One region of the Corynebacterium fournieri genome, then DNA from elsewhere that is predicted to be linked to it. Evidence: predicted binding sites of a transcription regulator. Region 1 holds the regulator's gene; the other holds the start of a gene.

The links. The regulator LexA, encoded in region 1, represses DNA repair genes until DNA is damaged. The targets are predictions, from matches to a motif close to CGAACANNTGTTCG.
Region 2: the regulator LexA is predicted to act here: its motif matches at 4,641-4,654, upstream of CFOUR_RS07615 (SAV_6107 family HEPN domain-containing protein).

Annotation. Positions count from the first base shown of each region.
Region 1 covers NZ_CP047210.1:1,373,392-1,380,618, reverse strand. The annotation lists gene hflX (GTPase HflX) at 1-974, shown strand, start outside; gene nagB (glucosamine-6-phosphate deaminase) at 971-1,696, opposite strand; gene CFOUR_RS06690 (uracil-xanthine permease family protein) at 1,809-3,125, shown strand; gene CFOUR_RS06685 (HPr family phosphocarrier protein) at 3,200-3,469, opposite strand; gene CFOUR_RS06680 (DeoR/GlpR family DNA-binding transcription regulator) at 3,571-4,359, opposite strand; gene lexA (transcriptional repressor LexA) at 4,444-5,124, opposite strand; gene nrdR (transcriptional regulator NrdR) at 5,769-6,227, shown strand; gene hrpA (ATP-dependent RNA helicase HrpA) at 6,254-7,227, opposite strand, start outside.
Region 2 covers NZ_CP047210.1:1,574,418-1,581,644, forward strand. The annotation lists gene CFOUR_RS07590 (peptidoglycan D,D-transpeptidase FtsI family protein) at 1-784, opposite strand, end outside; gene ftsL (cell division protein FtsL) at 902-1,582, opposite strand; gene rsmH (16S rRNA (cytosine(1402)-N(4))-methyltransferase RsmH) at 1,619-2,623, opposite strand; gene mraZ (division/cell wall cluster transcriptional repressor MraZ) at 2,822-3,256, opposite strand; gene CFOUR_RS07610 (DUF3040 domain-containing protein) at 3,669-4,061, opposite strand; gene CFOUR_RS07615 (SAV_6107 family HEPN domain-containing protein) at 4,153-4,590, opposite strand; gene CFOUR_RS07620 (GNAT family N-acetyltransferase) at 4,743-5,306, shown strand; gene CFOUR_RS07625 (polyprenyl synthetase family protein) at 5,349-6,431, shown strand; gene CFOUR_RS07630 (alpha-(1->6)-mannopyranosyltransferase A) at 6,431-7,227, shown strand, end outside.

The sequences.
Region 1 (7,227 bases):
ACATCTTTGCTCAGCACGCGAAGAGCAAGGAGGGCAAAGCCCAGGTCAGTTTGGCCCAGATGGAATACCTGTACAGCCGCACCCGCGGTTGGGGCGGCAACCTGTCGCGCCAGGCAGGTGGCCGCGCTGGCTCCAACGGCGGCGTGGGCCTGCGCGGTCCTGGCGAGACCCGTATTGAGGCGGATCGTCGCCGTCTGCGCACCGAGATGGCCAAGCTGCGCCACCAGTTGCGCGACATGACCACCGCACGCGAGGTCAAACGTGCACAGCGACAGCGCTCCACCATCCCGAAGATCGCTATTGCCGGCTACACCAACGCCGGCAAGTCCTCGCTGATCAACGCGATGACGGGGGCGGGTGTGCTGGTGGAAGACGCGTTGTTTGCCACCCTGGACCCCTCCACGCGGCGGGCGAAGTTGGCCGACGGGCGCAACGTGGTGTTCACCGACACGGTCGGTTTCGTGCGCCACCTGCCCACGCAGTTGGTGGAGGCGTTCAAGTCGACGCTGGAAGAAGTCGCCGGCGCAGACCTCGTGCTCCACGTGGTGGACGGCTCCGACCCGTTTCCCTTGAAGCAGATTGAAGCCGTCAACGAGGTGCTGGCGGAAGTCACCCGCGATTCGGGCGAGGAGATGCCGCCGGAGATCGTGGTGGTGAACAAGATCGACGAGGCTGATGCCCTCGTGCTAGCGGAGCTGCGGCACGCTTTTGAAAAGACCGGCCGCACGGCGGTGTTTGTCTCCGCCCGCACCGGTGAAGGCATTGAGGAGTTAGAGGGACGCATTGAGCAGCACCTCAACTCCATCGAAGCGCACGTGACCATGGTCGTGCCCTACACCCGCGGCGACGTGGTCAGCCGCGTCCACGATGAGGGCACTGTGCGCAACGAGGAGTACGAGGAAGCGGGCACGCGTATCGACGTCCGCCTCCCGCGCGTGCTGGCCGAGCAGTACGCAGAATTCGTGGTGAGCTAGCGCTCAAGCTTCGACGCCGCGTCTTCGTCGAGGATGATGGTGGCTCGCGGGTGGTTTTGCAGCACCGATGCCGGGCACCCCGGAGTCACCGGGCCCTCCACGAGCGCCTTGACCGCTTCGGCTTTGTGTGCGCCGGTGGCGATGAGCACGATGGTGTGCGCCTCCATGATCGTGCCCACCCCCTGGGTCAGAGCTGTGCGCGGCACTTGGTCCTCGTTGTCGAAAAAGCGGGCGTTGTCGGCAACGGTGGTGGGGTGCAGGTCGATCTGGCGCGTGCGTGAATCCAGCGGACTCGGCGGCTCGTTGAAGGCGATGTGGCCGTTGGCGCCCACTCCGAGAATCTGCACATCCACCCCGCCAGCCGCATGGATACGCTCCTCGTAGCTTCGGGCCTCCGCCTCCGGATCCTCCGCTAGGCCGTTGAGTGAGTGGACCTTTTCGTCGTCGATATCGATATGGCGGGTGAACTCGCGACGAATGGTGGCGTAGTAGGACTGCTCGTCCGTGCGCTCCAGTCCCACATACTCGTCGAGGAGGAACGCGTCGCACTCGGCAAAGCTCAGGTCCTCTTCGCGGTGGCGGCGCGCCAGCTCCATGTAAAGCGGGTTCGGCGTCGAGCCCGTGGCCAGGCCAAGGGTTGCACCCCTGCGCACGAACGGTTCAATAAGGTCGGCGGCGGCGACGCCGACCTTTTCAGCTGTGGGGCGCACAATGATATCCATGCAGCTCAAGATAGCAAGGCTGCGTTGAGCGTCAGGCCGGTCATCCCCTTCAATCCGGCAGCCGCCACCCCCGCGGCGGGAGAATTGCTCTTTGGGGCGATAATGGTGCTTTGTGACGCATAAATTTGGTTGGTCCCTGCATGGAGATGGGCGCACAGTGCGCCCCGGGGCGGTTGTCGCCCCGGACGAGCGGTTGAGCTGGCCGCGCACCATCGGCATCGGCATGCAACACGTCGTGGCTATGTTCGGCGCGACGCTGCTCGTACCTACACTCACCGGTTTCCCGGTCAACACCACGCTGCTGTTTTCCGGCGTGGGCACCATTATTTTCCTGCTGCTGACGCGCAACAAGGTGCCGAGCTACCTCGGATCCTCCTTCGCCTTCATCGCTCCGCTGACGGCGTCGCAGCAGTACGGGGTGGGAGCCCAGCTCGGCGGCGTGCTGCTGACCGGCGTTGCACTTATTCTCGTGGGCGTTGTGGTCGAATGGGCGGGCAAACGCGTCATCGACGCTGTGATGCCGCCGGTGGTAACCGGCGCCATCGTGGCGCTGATCGGTTTCAACCTGGCCCCGACGGCGGTTTCCAATGTGGAAACGCAGCCGTGGGTGGCCGGGGTGACGCTGCTGACGGTCGTGGTGGTGACAGTGGCCACCAGGGGCATGCTGTCGCGCCTGTCAATCCTGATCGGAGTGCTGGTGGGCTGGATGTTCGCCGCGTGTACAGGCGGGCTCGGCGAGGATGCGATGCAGACCATCGCCGACGCGCCGTGGGTGGGCCTGCCGCAGTTCCACCGGCACGAATTCCACCTCTCTGCGGTGCTGGTGACGCTGCCGGTGCTGGTCGTGCTGATCGCCGAAAACGTCGGCCACGTCAAGGCTGTATCCGAGATGACCGGCCGCAACCTCGACGACATGCAGGGACGCGCGCTGATCGGCGACGGCATCGCCACCACGCTCGCAGGCGGCTTCGGCGGATCCGGTACCACCACCTACGCAGAAAACATCGGTGTGATGGCGGCGACGAAGGTGTACTCGACCGCCGCGTACTGGGTCGCCGCCGCGTTCGCAATCGTGCTGGCGTTCATCCCGAAGTTCGGCGCGGTCATCTTCACCATCCCCGCCGGCGTGCTCGGCGGCGCATGTCTCGTGCTCTACGGCCTGATCGGCATGTTGGGCGTGCGCATCTGGCAGGACAACAAGGTCGACTTCACGGATCCAGTCAACCTCACCGCCGCTGCAGTGGCGCTCATCGTCGGTATCGGCAACCTCACTTTCGACCTTGGTGCGGTCACGCTTGAGGGCATCGCGCTGGGATCCGTGGGCATCATCGTGATCTACCCGCTCATGCGTTTGGCGTACAACACCTTCGGCGAAGGGCGCTACCGCTCCGGCTTCGACACTTCCAAGCCGTCGACGTTTTCGCAGTAGGCAAAGCGGCACCATGCAAAGCAAAACGCCCGGACCGTCGTCCGGGCGTGAGCTCGTCGTCAAGCGGAAGCTGGCTACTCTTCGTCCAGGTTCTGCTCAATGAGCGCTGCAATCTTTTCCACAGCGTCGGCGTTTTCGGAAGTGACGGTCACTTCATCGCCGTGCTCGGCGCCCATGGCCATAATCATCAGCGACGAAGCAGCATCCGTCTCGTCATCGTCATCGCCGCCCACGAGGGTGAGCAGGATTTCGTCGTCGTATTCTCCGGCAGCATCGGCGATGACGGTAGCGGGGCGAGCGTGCAGCCCGACAGTGGAACCGACCTTGACGGTCTTGGAAGCCATACGGGGTCCTTTCTGATTTTCTGTTGCAGTACTTTGTACCGAGTGTAGGACCGTTCACGGCCGCGCCGCCACAACGGCCGTCTAGGACTGAGCCGCGGGGCTTACTGCGCGCCTGCGAGGACCACTTCAATACCGTGGGAGCGAAGTTCGTCGAGAAATGTCGGGGGAGCCTCGCTGTCCGTGACCACCACATCAATCTCGCTCAAGGGTGCAAAGCTGACGACGTAGTCATTGCCCAACTTGGTGGAATCGCACAACACAACCACCTTGTGGGCGTTCGTGACCATCGCGGCTTTGACTGCCGCCTCTTGCGCATCAGCCGTGGACAGGCCGTGCTGTATGGACAGGGCGTTGGTGCCGACGAACGCGACATCGGCTCGCAGAAGTGCGAGGGTGCGCAGTGCCGTGCTGCCCACTACCGCCTGGCTGATTGGGCGGACCGTTCCCCCGAGCAGCTGCACATCGTGGAGGCCGGAGACGCTGAGGTCCAAGGCAGTGGGAATTGAATTGGTCACCACCGAATACTCGCGATCGGCACTGGTTTCGGCGATGCGCTGACCGAGCATGCCAATGGAAGATCCGGAATCGAGAAAGATCGTGCTGCTCGGGCTTTCCGGAATGAACTGGAGGGCGCATTCCGCGATTGCGGCCTTCGCTGACGACGAGGCACGCTGCCGAGCATCCAAAGGCAGCTCGGTGCTGCGGTAGGACTGGCTGGCAACCGCGCCACCGTGTACGCGGTGGACGACGCCTTCGTCGTGCAGAGCTGACAGATCGCGGCGAATCGTCTCTGCCGTCACGTCGAAGCGCTCCGCCAGCTCGGTGACGTTGACGCGGCCTTCCACAGCGGTCAGCGACGCAATCTGGCGTCTGCGCTCTTCGGCGTACATAGATTCTCCTGCGCGTATATTCGGGACCTTGTCCCTATGCGTAAAGCTGCTGGTGAGGCGCTCGCGTGTGCGAACGCGCACTGCTTACAGCGTACGGAACACCGAGATGACGCGACCCATGATCTCCGCTTCGTCGCCCTTGATCGGCTCAAACGCCTCATTGTGGGGGAGCAGCCAGACACCGGAGGAATCGCGGTGGAACTCCTTCACCGTTGCCTCTCCGTCGAGCAACGCCGCAACAAACTCGCCCTCCTCGGCGTTCGGCTGCGAGCGCACCACAACCCAATCGCCGTCCAGGATGCCGGCTTCGCGCATGGATTCGCCGACGACTTTCAGCATGAAGAAATCGCCGTCGCCGAGCAGCTCTTCCGGCAAGGGGTAGTAGTTATCCACGTTCTCCTCGGCGAGGATGGGAGCGCCTGCGGCGATCTGGCCGACCACCGGCACGTAGCGAGCGTTCGAGGAATCTTCCGGCTTCTCCTCCTGCGGCTTGCGCTTCTTGCGGCCGTGCTCCGGCAACTGGCGCAAGTCCACTGCGCGCGGCTTGTTCGGGTCGCGCCGCAAAAAGCCCTTCTTCTCCAGCTCCTTGAGCTGGTACGCAACGGAGGAGGTGGATTGCAGTCCGGCGGCATCTCCGATCTCGCGGATGCTCGGCGGGTAGCCCCGCAGCACGACAGCGTCCTGGATGACCTGCAAAATGCGGCGCTGGCGGTCGGAGAGCGAGTTGTAGTCGGGCGTGCCCTGGTCGGCCTTCTTTCGTGCCATGTTTGCTCCTAGTGCTCGGCGAGTGGTCTCTGCGCAAACAACCTACCAGATAGGGCACTCATGTTCGATGATTTCCTGTGTGGGCTGGACACGGGGCTACCGCTTTGCTATAAATCGAACACGTCAGCGTATTCGAACACATGAACGTTAGAACATTCGAGCGTGTCGGCGCCGAACGTAAGGTGTGCCGCAGAACGAAAGGAGACGGTAATGGCCGTTGCAATCAACCCAGCACAGAATGCATTTCACTTTGGCAGCACCGCGCCGTCTGTGGTGCCTCCCGCGGAGGTTTGGGACGTTGAGTCGACTCAGCCGCGCCGGACTGGCGGCGGATCAGTTCGAACGATTTCCGCGACTCATCGAAAGTACGATCGTTCGGACCGGGAGGAGGCAATCGCGGGGTCGGGTGACGTCAGCGCGTTCGAAACCCGACGCGAGCGGAGAGATACGTTGCTGTTGGGGGCGGGTATGACCGCTGCGCTGCTCATTGGTTCCGCATTCGGCGGGGTTTTCGCGGGAGCAGGTGACGGCCAGGTGGCGACCAGCGGACACGCTGCCCAAAACGCTGCGATGACGTCGGCGCGTTAGGCGGGGCGTAGACTCGGGGCAAGGCCACACCGTTTAGACAACCGGGGGAGTACGCAGTGTTTTGTCCCTTTTGCCACAACGAGCAATCTCGCGTCACTGATTCCCGCTTAGTCGAGGCTGGATCCGCCATTCGCAGGCGGCGGGAATGCACGGAATGCGGGGGCCGGTTCACCACGGTAGAAAAGGCCGTGCTGACTGTTGTGAAGCGAAACGGCGTGAGCGAGCCTTTCGACCGCGACAAGCTGATCGTCGGTGTGCGCAGGGCGTGCCAGGGAAGGGATGTCTCCGACGACGCACTCAAACGCCTCGCCCAGGAGGTGGAGGAAACGGTTCGGGCGCAGGGAAGCTCGCAGGTGCCGGCAAACGAAATCGGCCTGGCGGTGCTCGAGCCCTTGCGTGCACTCGACGAGGTTGCCTACCTGCGATTCGCCTCCGTGTACAAGTCGTTCGAAAGTGCCGACGACTTCGAATCGGAAATTCGCCTCATGCGGCGCCGAGACCGCGAGGACTTCTAGGGCGGCGCCTCTGCGGTCTCGCAGCGTTACCGCAACGCGTCGATCTTCTTCTCGATGCGCCGCTGGCTCACCGGCTTCGGTGTGCCCAATCGCTGTGCGAACAAGCTCACCCGCAGCTCTTCGATGAGCCACAAGATGTCCTTATACGCTTTCGTTTTCGTTCGGCCCGCGGGGAGGGACTTCATCCGCTGCGCCAAATAGCGCTTGACCGCATCGATCACGGACTGCCTGTCGGCATCCCGGTCCGGGTCCAGCCGCATATCCTCCAGGCGGATCCGCATGGCTTCGATGTAGCGCGGCAGGTGCTGTAGATGGCCGATACCGTGCACGGTCACAGCATGTTTAGGCAGGAAAAACGCGAGCTGCGAGTTCATGTCGTCAATGGCTGGGCCTTCCCAATGCAGCAATTCCGAAGCCATGTTGGCGTAATCCGCCAGCGCCGGAGCGAGCGTGACTACTACTCGCCGTACCGCGCCAGCGACCTGCGGCCGGATCTCTGCAACCAGCGCCTCAAACTCCTCAGGCGAGCGCACCGGCCCGCCGCTGGAGAGCATCACATCGCGGATGACGGCCACTCGGGCATCTTCCACCAGACCCTCGGCGCCGCCGTGCGGGTAGCGGTCCACGGCCACCTTTTGACGCAGTGGCAGCCCCTTCGTCATCTGGGTGGGGTTGACGGTGATCTCGCGCAACAGCAGCGTCAGTGTCGCGGTGATCATGGAGGCGTCTGCGGCGGCCTTCGTCGGATGCACCGTGACCTTCACACCGTCCTTCGTGGCTTCCAGTGCCGGGAAGGCGTCGACGTCGTTGCCGTCGATCGTGGTGGTGACGGTTTCCGGCACAGCGCCCAAAGAGTCTGCGGTCCACTTCGCTACAGCTTCAGACTCGGAGGTGCGCCCCGCCTTGGACACCGAAGACTTGATCTTGCCCGCTTGCCGGCGTTTTAAGGCGTCGAGGTCTTTGTCGTGGTCGACGACCTTGCCGCGCCTGTCGATCGCCG
Region 2 (7,227 bases), 200 kb from region 1:
CGGAGACGTCCTCGGTGGAACGGCCGTCGATGCCAGTCAGGTCCGCGTCCCGTGACGCCTCGAGGCCGAACTGCCCCTGGCCGTCCATGGAGACCTTGCCGATGATGTTCTCCCCCACCGCGCCGTTGGGGTACTGGCGGATGTCCTGGTGGTCGGCCGCAATGCCGTGGAAGGTGTCCGCAACTGTGGCCGCCACATCCGGGTCCACGTTGCGCACGAGGACCTCGTAGCTGGAATCCGCGTGCAGCTTATCCAGAATCTCCTTGGCGCTGACATGGCCGACCTTCGTGGTCGGTTCGGCGGTGGCGGTGCTTGCCGGGGCGTCGCGTTCCACTTCACCGTCGCCGATCATGCCCGGGATCTCGTTTGCCATCGTGCGCAGCGTGTCCTCCACACGCGCGTCAACCTGAGCGGCGATATCTGCGGCGGACATCCCGTCCATCCGCATCTCCAGCTCCTGCTGCTCCTTCAATTCCTTACGCAGTTGCTCGGGAGAAACCGTCAAAGAGCGCGCCTGCATGGTGTAGGCCATTTTGTTGCCGTCGCGGTCCACAATCTCGCCGCGACGGGCGCGGTCCACGTAGGTGCGGCTGCGCTGATCGTTCGCCTGGGCGCGCAGTTCGTCCCCAATGACTACCTGTACCCAAAAAAGGCGGCCGATAAGCAGGGCCGCCACCGCCAGAAAGGCGATGCCGAGCCAGTAGACGCGCGCACCCGTGATGCGCTTTTGGGAAGTCTGCGCTTTCTTTGCAGGTCCCTGTTGGGTCCGCTTCTGCGCGTTCACGCTAGTGCGTGGCACCTTCGCTGCTCACCTCCCGTATCCACCGGCTGGTATCCACCTTCATATCGTCAACCATCATGCACCGCCCCAGGCGGATACCGGGGTGCGCCACGCCAGCCGTTACGGCTGTGCCGAAACGTTGGCCTGGTACGGCGCCAGATTGGCAACGCGCGACGGGTTGCCGGTGCGGCCCGGGCGCTGCGTCAGCAGATCCTCGAGTTCCTTCGTTGCGCGGTCATCGGAAGACGCGCGGGAGTTTGCAACGCCCTCTCCGTTGACATCCACGATCTTGGTCGCAGACTCCGGGTTGAACGGGCGCTGCTCCTCCGCATGGCCCGCCTCATCCACAGCAACCACGCCCGGCTCACCGGCGAGCACCATGCCAGCCGAGTCCGCGCGCTGCGCCAGCTCGGCTGAAGAACGCCGGTCTTCCAAGTCGCGGTTGAGCGTTTCCACCTCATTGGCCAGCTGCTGCTCCTTCGATTGCAGCTCCTGGATGGTGAACGTCTGCGACGTTGCGATGCCGGAAAGGATCATGGCCACTGCAATGCCCACAAACAGCAGCGGCAACGCAATCTGGGACAGGGAGGAAAATTTCGAACGGGCCTTCGCGGTGGCCACCCTGCGCCCGCGCACGGACACGACCTGGTTGGACCCCAGGCGGCCGCGGGACTTGGGGTGTTCCACGTGCGGCTTGACGCCCGGCATCGTGCGCACCCGCTGCGAGGGGTGCTCCGTGCGGCGCGGGGTACGGCTCGGGGTGCGGGTTAGCGTTGCCGATCGCGTTGCTCGTGCTGCCATGGTGTCCGTCCTTTGTCGGGCTGTGTTGGTGGGCGGTTAGTGGGTGGTGCGGAGTTTTTCAATGCAGCGCACCCTCACGGGCGCGGCGCGGGGGTTGCGTTCGATCTCTTCCGCGGGCGCTTTTTCCGCGCCGCGGGTGACGGTGCGAAACGCCGGTTCGGTGCCGGGCAGATCCATCGGCAGCCCCACCGGGGTTTTGGATGAGGTCAGATCCGTAAATGCGGCCTTGACAATCTTGTCTTCCAGCGACTGGTAGCTCATGAACACCGCGCGCCCGCCGACACCGAGCAAACCGGTGATCACGGGCACGACGTTTTCCACGGCCTCGAGCTCCCGGTTCACCTCGATTCGCAGCGCCTGGAAGGTGCGCTTCGCGGGGTGGCCCCCGGTACGGCGGGTCGCCGCCGGGATGGTGTCGTAGAGCAACTCCACCAGCCGGGCTGCGCGGTCGAACGGTTCGCGCTCGCGCTGCGCCACAACTGCGGAGGCGATCTTCCCGGCGAAGCGCTCGTCGCCGTACTTCTTCAGAATGCGGGCCAGGTCGCCGTGGCTGTAGGTGTTGAGCACCTCGGCGGCGGTAATGCCCGTGGTCTGGTCCATACGCATGTCCAGCGGCGCGTCGCCGCGGTAGGAAAAGCCGCGCTCTTCCTGGTCCAGCTGCATGGAAGAAACACCGAGGTCGAACAATGCACCAGCGATGCCGTGCTCGCGTGCGACATCGAAGATCTCGCCCTCACCGTCAGCGATGGCGTCGTCGACGTGGTCGAAGCGCGCTTGCACCGCAGCAAACCGGTCACCGAAAGGAGCCAAGCGTTGCGACGCCTGACTGAGCGCGATCGGGTCGCGGTCCACACCAATCACACGAGCCTGCGGGAACACGGTGAGGAAGTGCTCAGTGTGGCCGCCGGCGCCGAGCGTGCCGTCGACAAGCACTGCGGTTGCGCCGAACTTCTCCACTGTGGGCTCGAGGAGCTCCGCCATGCGGTCGCGCATCACAGGGACGTGACCGTGCGGGTCGTCAGCGAGCGTGAAGTTCGCCATTGCGTGCCCTCCGTGTCTTTCGGTGTCCCATGCGTATGCGGCTTTTCGGCCCGGTCAGTGTCGTCAGCGCGGGGAGCGCATAGAGCCCTGCCCGGGGCGGCTGTTCTGATGTCGGGGAAGTACACCAGAACGCTTCACGCCCCGGACAGAGTCCGTACACGCTCTCCGTAGTCGTTGCCTGCTACGGGGTAGTCAGCCCTACAGCAGACCGGAGAGAATGTCGTCGTCATCCGCCGCGGAGAACGCGGCTTCAGTTTCTTCTTGATACTTATTCCAGGACTCGAGGTCCCAGATCTCGAGAAAATCCACCGAACCGATGACCACGCACTCCTTGGAAAGGCCTGCGTACTCGCGGTGTGCCGGGGACAGGGTGATCCGACCAGAGCCGTCGAGCGTTTGCTCATCCGCACTGGCAGCCAGATTGCGGATGAAGGCGCGCGCCTTCGGGTTAGTGCGGGATGCCGCTGCGGCCTTGCGGGCGCGGGCGGCGAACTCGTCACGCGGGTACACCGCCAGCGAGTGGTCCTGCCCCTTGGTCACCATCAACCCGTCCGCAAGATCCTCACGGAACTTCGCGGGGAGCGTCAGGCGACCTTTGTCGTCGAGCTTGGGAGTGTAGGTTCCCAGAAACATCCGGCGACCTACCTTCCTTCACTTTCTGACGTTGGCTGTGAAATTTTCTCGGCTTCGCTCTGCGCCGCGCACGTAGTCAAGATGCGCGCCACATCACTCCGCTGGCCCCCACTTTAACCCACTTTCCCCCACAAACGCCACACCTTCGGCGTGTTTCACTTCAACATGCCACCAAACGGCAGGTCAGAGCAGCTTTTTAGCGGTGGGGAATCTACCCGCACAGGTGCGAAACACAGCCACCACACGCCACCATTCACCCCTTTTGCCCCACTCATTACATAGACAGTGGAGCCACCCAAGCCACTTTTCACGCGGAAATGGCCACATGTGGGGAGAAGTGGGGGATTTTGGGCAGGCACGAAAAACGCCTCCCCAGATCACCGGGGAGGCGTTTGAGAAATGGGCCTTTGCGCTACTGCCGATCCTCGAACCGACGACGGAAACTTTCTTCCATATTCACGCTGCGCTGCGTCCGAGGCTTTACCTGACGGGAGGCGCGGGCCGAAGATACCGCGGACTGGCTCGGGGTGCGAAGCGCCATGATGCCGCCGAAAAGCATCACCGCGAAGCCGATGATGCTGAGCACGATGGTCCACGTACTCATACTCGCCAGCGCGACACCGCCAAGGAGGAGCACCAGGCCGAGGACGATCAACGCAAAGCTACGCATAGTCAGCTGCCCAGTTTTGGGCGCGGAACCGAAGCCAGGCTCAGTGGCGACACTGCTGCCAAATTTCGGGTCGTCCGCGAAGAGCGACTGCTCAATTTCGCGCAACGCCCGCATTTCCTGCTCTGATAGAGACACTGCTCACTCTCCAGATACCAATGGCGGACTGACAATATCCGTATAACGGCCATGGTACGCAGATTGTTCCCGTGCCCCACTTTTCGAGCCCCTAGGCGGCCATTGGCACCTCCCCGCCCCGCGTTGCCAGGTAGAAGTCTTCGACATCCGCGAGCAGACGGTGCACCACCACCGCACCGGGGTCTGTTTCGATGCCGGAGGCCACGCGGCCCCGCTGCGCCGAATATCGCTTGAATGTCTCCGCCCAGCGCTTCCCATCAAGACCGGTCAGCGCAAGTTTGTCCCACGCACTCGTGGGCAATCGTTTGCGCTTGCACACCACAGGCGACGCGCTGTTGCGCGCACCCGCCACACGGAGGGCGGCGCGGTACGCGTTTTCCATCGCCAAGTCGTAGCGCCCCGCCTCAAAGTCGTCGTGCGCCTGCGAAATCAGCCCTTCTGCGGCAGCGAGGAATTGGTCGGCACGGCTCACCCTTGCGCCCTGCCCGTATACGGCGCCGGTGGTTGCTGAAATTACGCTACCCGTCATGAGTTTCTCCTGTTCAAGTTGCACTTTTGTCGTTGCGATGACCCCAACCTAAAACACCCGTTCGACACCACCGCTACCCCTTTAGCACGTCTGTTCGAATGCAATTTCGACAATCGTTCCCCCTTTCGCCTCCAAAGTGATTCCATAGAGGGGTGACTGCCTCAATCCAGCGCCTCACTGCGGCCGAGTTCGTCATGCTCGTCCCCACGCTTGTCGATATCTATATAGAGGCCATGGGCTATCCGCGTTCCATGCGCCGCCAGCGCATCCAGGTTTGGAAAGGCGAGGTGCGCTCCCCCGGCTTCGCCGCCGTTGCCGCAGTTGACGGCTCTCAAGTCATCGGCATCGCCTACGGCTTCATCGGCACACGGGAGCGCTGGTGGGACCGGCAGCTGATTCGCGCGATGGACTCCAACGGCGGCATCACGGAGCTCGACCGCGAGATGCTCCGCAACTACTTCGAAGTCGCGGAGGTGCACGTCACGCCGAGCAGGCAAGGCGAAGGCCTCGGCTCCCAACTGCTTTCGGCGCTACTTTCGCAAGCGACCGCGCGCTGGGCACTGTTGTCCACCCCCGAAGTCGCCGACGAGGCGAACAACGCGTTCGCGCTCTACCGCAAGTTCGGGTTCAGAGACGTGGCCCGCAACTTCATTTACTACGGCGATAAACGCCCCTTCGCCATCCTCGCCCTCGATCTGGAAAACCGCACTGGGTAGGGTTGCGGGAGGACAATACACTTCGGCACAAGGAGCGTGGGCGTGAAAGATCTGGGGCTCAAGGACGTTCCGCAGCAGGTGGAGCACAACCTCGCGGAGTTCTTCACTGGGCGCGAAGCTGCGGTCGAAACCATCGGCGGGCCTGTCGCCCACGCGGTAAGCCACCTGCGCAACTTCGTTCTCAACGGCGGCAAGCGGGTTCGCCCCACGTACGGTTGGGCGGGTTTCGTCGGCGCCCGCGGGTTGGACGGAGCGGAAGACCCGCAGGCCGTGCTGCGCGCCGTGAGCTCGCTGGAGCTGATTCAGGCTTGCGCGCTGGTGCACGACGACATCATTGACGCCTCCGACACCCGGCGCGGCAATCCGACGGTGCACCGCGCGCTCGAGGCCGAGCATCGCGAGCAGGGCATGCTCGGCACGGCTGAGGCGTACGGCACGAACGCCGCAATTCTCTTGGGCGATCTCGCGCTCGCGTGGGCGGAGGATATGTGGCGCTATTCGGGCGTTTCCCAGGAGGCGCTGGCCCGCGCGGCGGAGCCGTGGGTGGGCATGCGCACCGAGGTCATAGGCGGTCAGCTGCTGGACATGATGCTGGAAAGCCTCGGCAGCGAGTCCGTGGAGATGGCCAACCGCGTCAACCGTTACAAGACCGCGGCCTACACCATCGAGCGCCCCCTCCACTTGGGCGCAGCTCTCGCGGGTGCGAGCAGTTCGCTTATCGACGCGTTCCGCGGCTACGGCCGCGACATCGGCATCGCCTTCCAGCTGCGCGACGACCTCCTCGGGGTCTTCGGCGACCCGGCAATTACGGGCAAGCCGGCTGGCGACGACCTCCGGGAAGGCAAGCGCACCGAATTGTTCGCCACGGCGCTCGACCTACTTTCCCAGGCCAACCCGGCCGGCGCCCAGGAGTTGCGCGACGGAATTGGAACGGCGGCAGATGAAGCGGAGCTGCGTCGATTAGCAGAGCTCATCCGCGACAGCGGCGCCGAAGAAGCCGTGGAGGCGCGCATTGCTGAGCTGACCCGCTCCGGCCTCGACTACCTGGACGGCGCCGGCATTGACGACGCCACGGTAGAAGCGCTGACGGTGCTCGCGCACAAAGCCACCGACCGGCGGATGTGATGCGCCCGCAACACCTGGGCGTTGTTGCATGCGCCCTGATCACCGTCGGTTCCTATGGCGCCGGCGCCACCCGCTACCGCGGCGGTGCGCTGCGCGCCGCCGGGTTGGAGCATCTCTCCTACGGCCACGGACGCGCGCTCATGGATCTGCTGCTCACCGCAGGCATTTTCGCGCTCATCGCCGCATGGGTGATGCTGTGGAAGGCCCGCCCCGCCGAGGGCGCTGTCCGGCGCGCCGTGTGTTTATGGTCCGGCATTCTCGCGCTGTGCGCGCCCATCCTCTCGCGCGACGTGTACTCCTACCTCATGCAGGGCGCGATGCTGCGCGACGGATTCGACCCCTACTCCGAAGGCGCCGCCGTCAACCCGGGCCCGTACCTGTGGGAGGTCTCGCACGACTGGCGCAACACCACCACCCCCTACGGGCCTTTGCACCTCGGCTTGGGCAAGGCAGTGACCTGGCTCGTCGGCGACAACGTCACCGCGGGCCTGATGGTCTACCGGCTGATCTCTCTAGCCGGGTTCGCGCTCATCATGTGGGCTGTGCCGCGCATAGCCAAACAGGTCGGCGGCGACCCGGCGCTCGCGCTGTGGCTGGGCGTGGCCAACCCCGTAATGCTGCTGCATCTAATTGGCGGCATGCACAACGAGGCTGTCATGGTGGGCCTGGTCAGCGCGGGGTTGCTGTCGTGCCTGCGCCGCAGCTGGTGCACCCCGGGCATCATCCTGATTGCGCTGGCGGTGTCGCTCAAAGCCACCGCTGCCGTAGCCCTGCCGTTCGTGGTCTGGCTGATAGT